2 regions of the Corynebacterium doosanense CAU 212 genome follow, and region 2 is predicted to be linked to the other one. Evidence: predicted binding sites of a transcription regulator. Region 2 holds the regulator's gene; the other holds the start of a gene.
What was found. The regulator LexA, encoded in region 2, represses DNA repair genes until DNA is damaged. The targets are predictions, from matches to a motif close to CGAACANNTGTTCG.
Positions count from the first base shown of each region.

Region 1: CDOO_RS03170 (error-prone DNA polymerase) is a predicted target of LexA. The motif match lies at 2,029-2,042, and genes of this name have one in related genera.

Region 1 covers NZ_CP006764.1:620,110-623,517, reverse strand. The annotation lists gene CDOO_RS03170 (error-prone DNA polymerase) at 1-2,028, opposite strand, end outside; gene CDOO_RS03165 (MetQ/NlpA family ABC transporter substrate-binding protein) at 2,156-3,019, shown strand; gene CDOO_RS03160 (methionine ABC transporter ATP-binding protein) at 3,019-3,408, shown strand, end outside.
Region 2 covers NZ_CP006764.1:1,678,355-1,681,762, forward strand. The annotation lists gene hrpA (ATP-dependent RNA helicase HrpA) at 1-497, shown strand, start outside; gene nrdR (transcriptional regulator NrdR) at 510-962, opposite strand; gene CDOO_RS13955 (hypothetical protein) at 1,037-1,198, opposite strand; gene lexA (transcriptional repressor LexA) at 1,644-2,339, shown strand; gene CDOO_RS08280 (DeoR/GlpR family DNA-binding transcription regulator) at 2,478-3,257, shown strand; gene ptsP (phosphoenolpyruvate--protein phosphotransferase) at 3,254-3,408, opposite strand, start outside.

The DNA of each region.
Region 1 (3,408 bases), 1.1 Mb from region 2:
GATCTGCATGAGCTGCTCCTGGAAGAGCGGAATACCCAGCGTCTTGCCCAGGGACTTCTCCAGCACCGGGTGGTCGTAGGTCACCGGCTCCTGGCCGCTGCGTCGACGCAGGTAGGGGTGCACGGATCCGCCCTGGATGGGCCCGGGCCGGATGAGCGCCACCTCCACCACCAGGTCGAAGAAGATCCGGGGTTTCAGCCGGGGCAGGGTGGACAGCTGCGCACGGGACTCCACCTGGAACACCCCGACGGCGTCGGCGCGGCACAGCATGTCGTACACCCGGGCGTCCGCGAGATCGAGCTCCCACAGGTTGACCTCCCGACCCTCGGTCTCGGCCACGAGGTCGATCATGTGGTGCAGCGCCTCGAGCATGCCCAGGCCCAGCAGGTCGAACTTCACCAGGCCGGCAGACGCCGCGTCGTCCTTATCCCACTGGATGACGGAACGTTTCTCCTTGCGCGCCCACTCCACGGGCACCACGTCGGCGATGGGCCGGTCGCAGATGACCATGCCGCCGGAGTGGATACCCAGGTGACGCGGCTGCCCCCGGAACTGCTCGGCGAGCTCGGAGACGATCTCCGGCGGCTCGGACAGCCCCTTCGACCAGGCGTCCTCGGATCCCGGCGGATAACCCAGGGCGCGGGTGGCGTCGCGGATCGCCCCCTTGCGCCGATAGGTGATCACGTTGGCTACCTGGGCGGCGCGGTCGCGGCCGTAGGTGTCGTAGACGTACTGGATGACTTCTTCGCGACGCCCCGATTCGATGTCGATGTCGATGTCCGGCGGGCCGTCCCGCTCGGGTGAGAGGAAACGTTCGAACAGTAGCCCGGCGGTGATCGGCTCGGCGTTGGTGATGCCCAGGGAGAAACACACCGCGGAGTTCGCCGCCGAGCCGCGCCCCTGGCACAGGATGTTGCTCTCGCGGCAGAAATCCACCAGCTCGCAGACGATGAGGAAATAGCCGGGGAAGTTCAGCTGCGCGATGACGTCGAGCTCATAGTCGATCTGCGCCAGCGCCCGTTCGCGGACCTGCGCCGGGCGGGTGGCGTAGCGCTCCCGCGCCCTGGCCAGTGTCTTCTCCCTCAGCCAGGACATCTCCGAGTGCCCCTCGGGGACGGCGAAGTCCGGCAGCTCCGGGGCCACGAGGTCGAGGGTGAAGGCGCACTCGGCGGCGAGGCGCAGGGTTTCGTCGATAAGCTCCTCCCTGCCCGGGACCATCGCGGCGATCTGGTCCCCGGAGCGCAGCCACGGCGCGCCCATGGGGTGCAGGTCGCCGTAGGCGTCCTCCATGCTGCGCCGGCTGGCCAGCGCCCGTTTCGCGGTGGCCAGGCGCGCGTCGTGCCGGGTGGCGGCTGCGGGCCGGGCGGTGACGATCCCGCGCAGGTTGTTGAAGGCGTCGAGCTGCTCGTGGTGGTCGGCGTTCTCCGGGGTCATCGTCGCCTCGTACTCGAGCACGACGTTGTCCTCGCCGAAACAGTCCACCACGCGGGAGATCTCCCCCAGCCACTCGTGCCCGAGCAGGACCACGCACGTTCCCCCGAGCTGGTCGGCCACAAGTTCGAGGGGCGGGTAGGACACCCTGCCCTTCTCCCCCGCGGCCATCCGGGAATCCGCGATGGTGTGCGAGAGGCGCCGGTAGCCCTCCGGCCCCCGCGCGAGAACGGTGAGCACACGTCCGTCCAGGGTGAGCTCCGCCCCGAACACGGTGGCGATGTCGACGCTGGCCGCGGCCTCGGCGAACTGCACCGCCCCGTAGAGCCCGTCGCGGTCGACCAGGGCGATGGCGGATAAACCCAGTTCCACTGCCCGGTCCACCAGCGCCTCCGGGGAGCTGGCCCCGTCGAGGAAGCTGTAGGAGCTCACGGCGTGCAGCTCGGCGAATGGTCTCGATGTTCCCCGCTGCGGCAGCGCGCGTTCCGGGCCCCAGACCGGCACGGGCGTGGCTGTCGGGCGGCCGGCGAGAATGCGCTCCAGCCGCGACCAGCCCAGTGGCGCTCCCCCGTTGAATCTCACACGGATCAGAATAATCGAACGCCTGTTCGCCAGCAATACTTCGCCGAACTAGACTAAGCGGTATGTCGAGTGTTATCTTCTCTGCTAGTTAATCACCCCTCCGATGAACAGCTTGTTCTATCTACTCAAGAAAGGGTTCACCATGAAGTTGAACCACATCGTCGCCGGCCTCGCAGCCGTCACCATCTCCGCCACCGGCCTGGTCGCCTGCTCCAACTCCGACGGCGGCGACGGTCCCATCCGCGTCGGCACCACCGACGCCAACCTGCGCGAGTGGGACGTCTTCGCCGACCTGGCCGAGGAGAAGGGCATCGACATCGAGATCGTCGCGTTCTCCGACTACAACACCCCGAACGACGCACTCGCCCAGGGCGAGATCGACGTGAACAAGTTCCAGCACCTGAAGTTCCTCTCCGGCTACAACGCCGGCGCAGACGAGGACCTCGAGGCCATCTCCGCCACCGAGATCTACCCGCTGGCCCTCTTCTGGCAGGACCACGACTCCCTCGACGGCATCGAGGGCGAGAACGTGGCCATCCCCAACGACGCCACCAACCAGGGCCGCGCCATCAACGTCCTCGTGCAGGCCGGACTGGTCACCCTCCGCGAGGAGGGCCTGGTCGACCCGACCCCCGCCGACATCGACACCGCCGCCTCCAAGGTCGAGGTCACGCCCATCGACGCCGCGCAGACCACCACCGTCTTCCGCGAGGGCACCCCGGCGATCATCAACAACTCCTTCCTCGAGCGCGCCGGCATCGACCCCGACGCCGCGATCTTCCAGGATGACCCGAACAACGCCCAGGCTGAGCCCTACATCAACGTGTGGGTCACCACCCCGGAGAAGGCCGACGACGAGACCATCAACCAGCTCGCCGAGCTCTGGAAGGACCCGAAGGTCAAGGAAGCCGTCCTCGAGTCCTCCGGAGGCACCGCCGTCTCCGTCGACCGCACCAAGGAAGAGCTCGCCGCCATCCAGGACCGACTGGAAGCAGAAGAGAAATAGTGGCCGGCACCCGAATTGAGTTTCGCGGAGTCACCAAGGACTTCGGCAGCGTCAAGGCCGTCGACGACGTCACCCTCACGGTCGAACCGGGAGAGATCCTCGGCGTCATCGGCTACTCCGGCGCGGGCAAATCCACGCTGGTCCGCCTGATCAACGGACTCGACACCACCACCGGTGGGCAGTTGCTTCTCGACGGCACCGACATCGTCGGCATGTCCGAGAAGAAGCTGCGGAGCGTCCGTCGCGAGATCGGCATGATCTTCCAGCAGTTCAACCTGCTGTCCTCCCGCACCGCCGCACGCAACGTCGAATACCCGCTGGAGATCGCCGGCGCCAAGGACCGCAAGGCCCGCACGCAGGAACTCCTGGAGTTCGTCGGTCTGGGCGAC
Region 2 (3,408 bases):
CGGAGGACTTCGACGCGCTCAAGGATTCCGTGTCACCCGAGGTCCCAGCCCAGGTGCGGCAGACGATCGTCGGCCTGGCACCCGCGCTCGTCGAATACGCCAAGGTCCGGAGCGAGCTGGAGTCGTGGAGCGGCCCGGCCATCGACGACATGAAGTCGCAGCTCGGTTTCCTGCTTCCGGACCACGCCGTAACCATGCACGGGATGGAGCACCTTCGGCATCTGCCGAGGTATCTCGCGGCCATGGTCATCCGTCTGGAGGAGCTGAGGCAGGATCCGGACAAGGATGCTGACCGACAGTCGGAGATCGACGAGGTGAAGTCCTATCTCAAGAACAGGCTGCGCACGCTCCCTGCAGGGCGGGAGAACTCCCCGGCCGTGCGCGAGATCCTCTGGATGATCGAGGAACTCCGGGTCAGCCTGTTCGCGCAGCGGCTCGGCACTGCCCGCCCGGTGTCCGCCCGACGTGTTCAGAAGGCCATCGACAAACTCTCCTGACCGCCCGGGACGTCAGCCGCGGATCTTGCGCCGCATGAACCGAATTTCGGATTCGAAGTCCTCCGCGCTCTCGAAGGACTTGTACACCGAGGCGAAGCGGAGGTACGCGACCTCGTCCAGCTCCCGCAGGGGGTCAAGGATGGCCAGGCCGATGAGATTCGCGTCGATCTGGGAACTTCCCTTTCCGCGGATGGTCTCCTCGACCTCCTGGGCGAGCTTCTTCAGATCGTCGTCGGGCACATCACGTCCCTGGCAGGCTCTGCGGACGCCGCTGATGAGCTTTTCTCGGCTGAAAGGTTCGGTGAGGCCGTTGCGTTTGACCACCAGCAGAATCGCCTTCTCCACCGTGGTGAAGCGGCCGTTGCACTGCGAGCACTCCCGGCGACGGCGAGTGGAGGTGCCGGCATCAATCACCCTGGAGTCGATCACTCGTGATTGTTCATTGTGGCAAAACGGGCAGTACACGAGGGCTCCTAAGAGTTAAGGGGGCGGAGCTGCCCATCCTAGTGCCGGGGAGCCGGAGCCCTGGAAGAGCCGGCCTACTTCGCGGTGACCGCGGTGACGGTTTCGAACTGGCCGGGGCCCTGGCTGGAGGCACCTTCGTTGACACCGATGACGGTGCCGATGACCAGAACGGCGCCCACCGCGAGACCGAGCAGGGTGACCTTGCCGTTCTCGCGACGTTGTTCGAATGAACGCACTCGAACATCCGCTACCCCACCGGCCACGAGGGACGGTTCACCTGTTCGATCAACGGGCGCCAGGGTTCGAACACCGAGTGCGGGGGACGGCAGGGAACGGGAGGGATGGAGATCCCAGACCGCGGCCGGGGGGACCGTGCGGGAGAAGGTATGGTTCCCGGTGTTGACGTGGTTCGGAGTGTTCACTGTGAGGGTCATTTCTACCACCTTGTTGTCGTTGTGCGTTCGAGGATAACCAGCCAGCTGGACATCGAACGCCGTCTACCGTTCAAGTGTTCGAATCCGCCTGTGTGTTCGAAAGTTATCACCCTTTCGAAAACTTGTCCAGCGTTGCCGTTGAATATCGAACACAAATACGGTTTGATGGTAGACAGGAACACGATCACCGCCCGACCGCTCGCGCACGCACCCACCACGACACCGACGTGGATCCGAGGAGATACCCATGGCACCGAAGAACACCCGCAAGAAACAGCCCGACATCAGCACACTCTCCCCACGCCAGAAGCGCATCCTCGAGGTCATCCGGGACGCGGTCGTCCTCCGCGGTTACGCCCCCAGCATCCGGGAGATCGGCGACGCGGCCGGCCTGCAGTCGACGTCGTCGGTCGCCTACCAGCTCAACGAGCTGGAGAAGAAGGGTTTCCTGCGCCGCGACCCCAACAAACCTCGCGCCGTGGACATCCGGCACCTGCACGACACAAACGAGCCCGCCCGCAACGCCCTCGATGAGGTCACCGAGCGCCAGGTCCCGGAGGACGCCGGCGCCCCGAGTTACGTCCCCGTCGTCGGTCAGATTGCCGCCGGCTCCCCGATCCTCGCCGAGCAGAACGTCGACGGGTACTTCCCCATGCCCACCGAGATCGTCGGCGACGGTGAGCTCTACATGCTGCGCGTCGTGGGTGAGTCCATGAAACTGGCCGGAATTATGGACGGCGACTGGGTGGTCGTCCGTGCACAGCCGGTCGCCGAGGAAGGCGAGTTCGTCGCCGCCATGCTCGACGGCGAGGCCACCGTCAAGGAACTGCACCGTGACTCCACCGGTGTCTGGCTGCTCCCCCACAACGACGACTTCGATCCCATCCCGGGAGAGGAAGCAGAAATCATGGGCAAGGTCGTTTCCGTTTTCCGCCGTCTCTGAGGCCGGGAGTATTCCCGTTCGGGGGTGATCGGGCCTGTGTTTTCCTGCTATTGGGTTTAATCGTGGCTATAAGGCATGACAATGGGGGGCCACCACCTCCCCGCATGTGAGTCCCGCGCGAGTAAAGGCCGGTTCCCGATGTATGCAGAAGAACGACGCCGCCAGATAGCTTCCCTCACCGCCGTGGAGGGCCGGGTCAACGTCACCGAGCTCTCCGAGCGGTTCGACGTCACCGCCGAAACGGTTCGCCGCGATCTGGCGACCCTCGACCGTGAGGGGGTGGTCCACCGGGTGCACGGGGGCGCCGTGGCCAGCCAGTCCTTTCAGACTGCGGAGTTCCCCTTGGACACCCGGCTCCGCTCGGCGCAGTCCGCTAAGACCGCCATCGCCCGGGCCGCGCTCGATTTCCTCCCCGCTCCCGGCGGCTCAATCTTCCTTGACTCCGGGACCACCATCAACGCCATCGCCGAGCTCATCGGCGACCGGCCGGGCGGTGCGCGGTGGTCGATCGTCACCAACTCGCTGCCGTCGGCACTCAACCTCGCCGCCAAACACGCCCCCGATGTTCAGCTCCTCGGTGGCACGGTTCGTGCCATCACCCAGGCGGTAGTGGGCGATACGTCGTTACGCACCCTGGCGCTCATGCGCGCCGATGTCGCGTTCATCGGGACCAACGCGCTGACCCTCGATCACGGCCTCTCCACCGCAGACTCACAGGAGGCCGCGGTGAAGTCGGCCATGGTCACCAACGCCCACCGGGTCATCGTGCTGTGTGACTCCACCAAACTGGGCAACGACTACCTGGTGAGCTTCGCGGGTATCGCCGACATCGATGTGGTGATCACCGATGCCAACGCCCCTGATTTCTACGTCGACGCGCTGCGCGAGCGCGAGGTCGACGTCGTCATCGCGGGTTAATCCCCGAGCACCGCGCGTGCCGCGGCCTTCGCCTCGGCGGCACTCCGGGAGCCGACAGCGGCAGCGGCCATCTCGCGGCACTGGTCCAGAGTCACCTCGGCCAGCTGCGCGCCGACCCCGGCCACGGCGTTGGAGGCCGCGGACAGCGAGT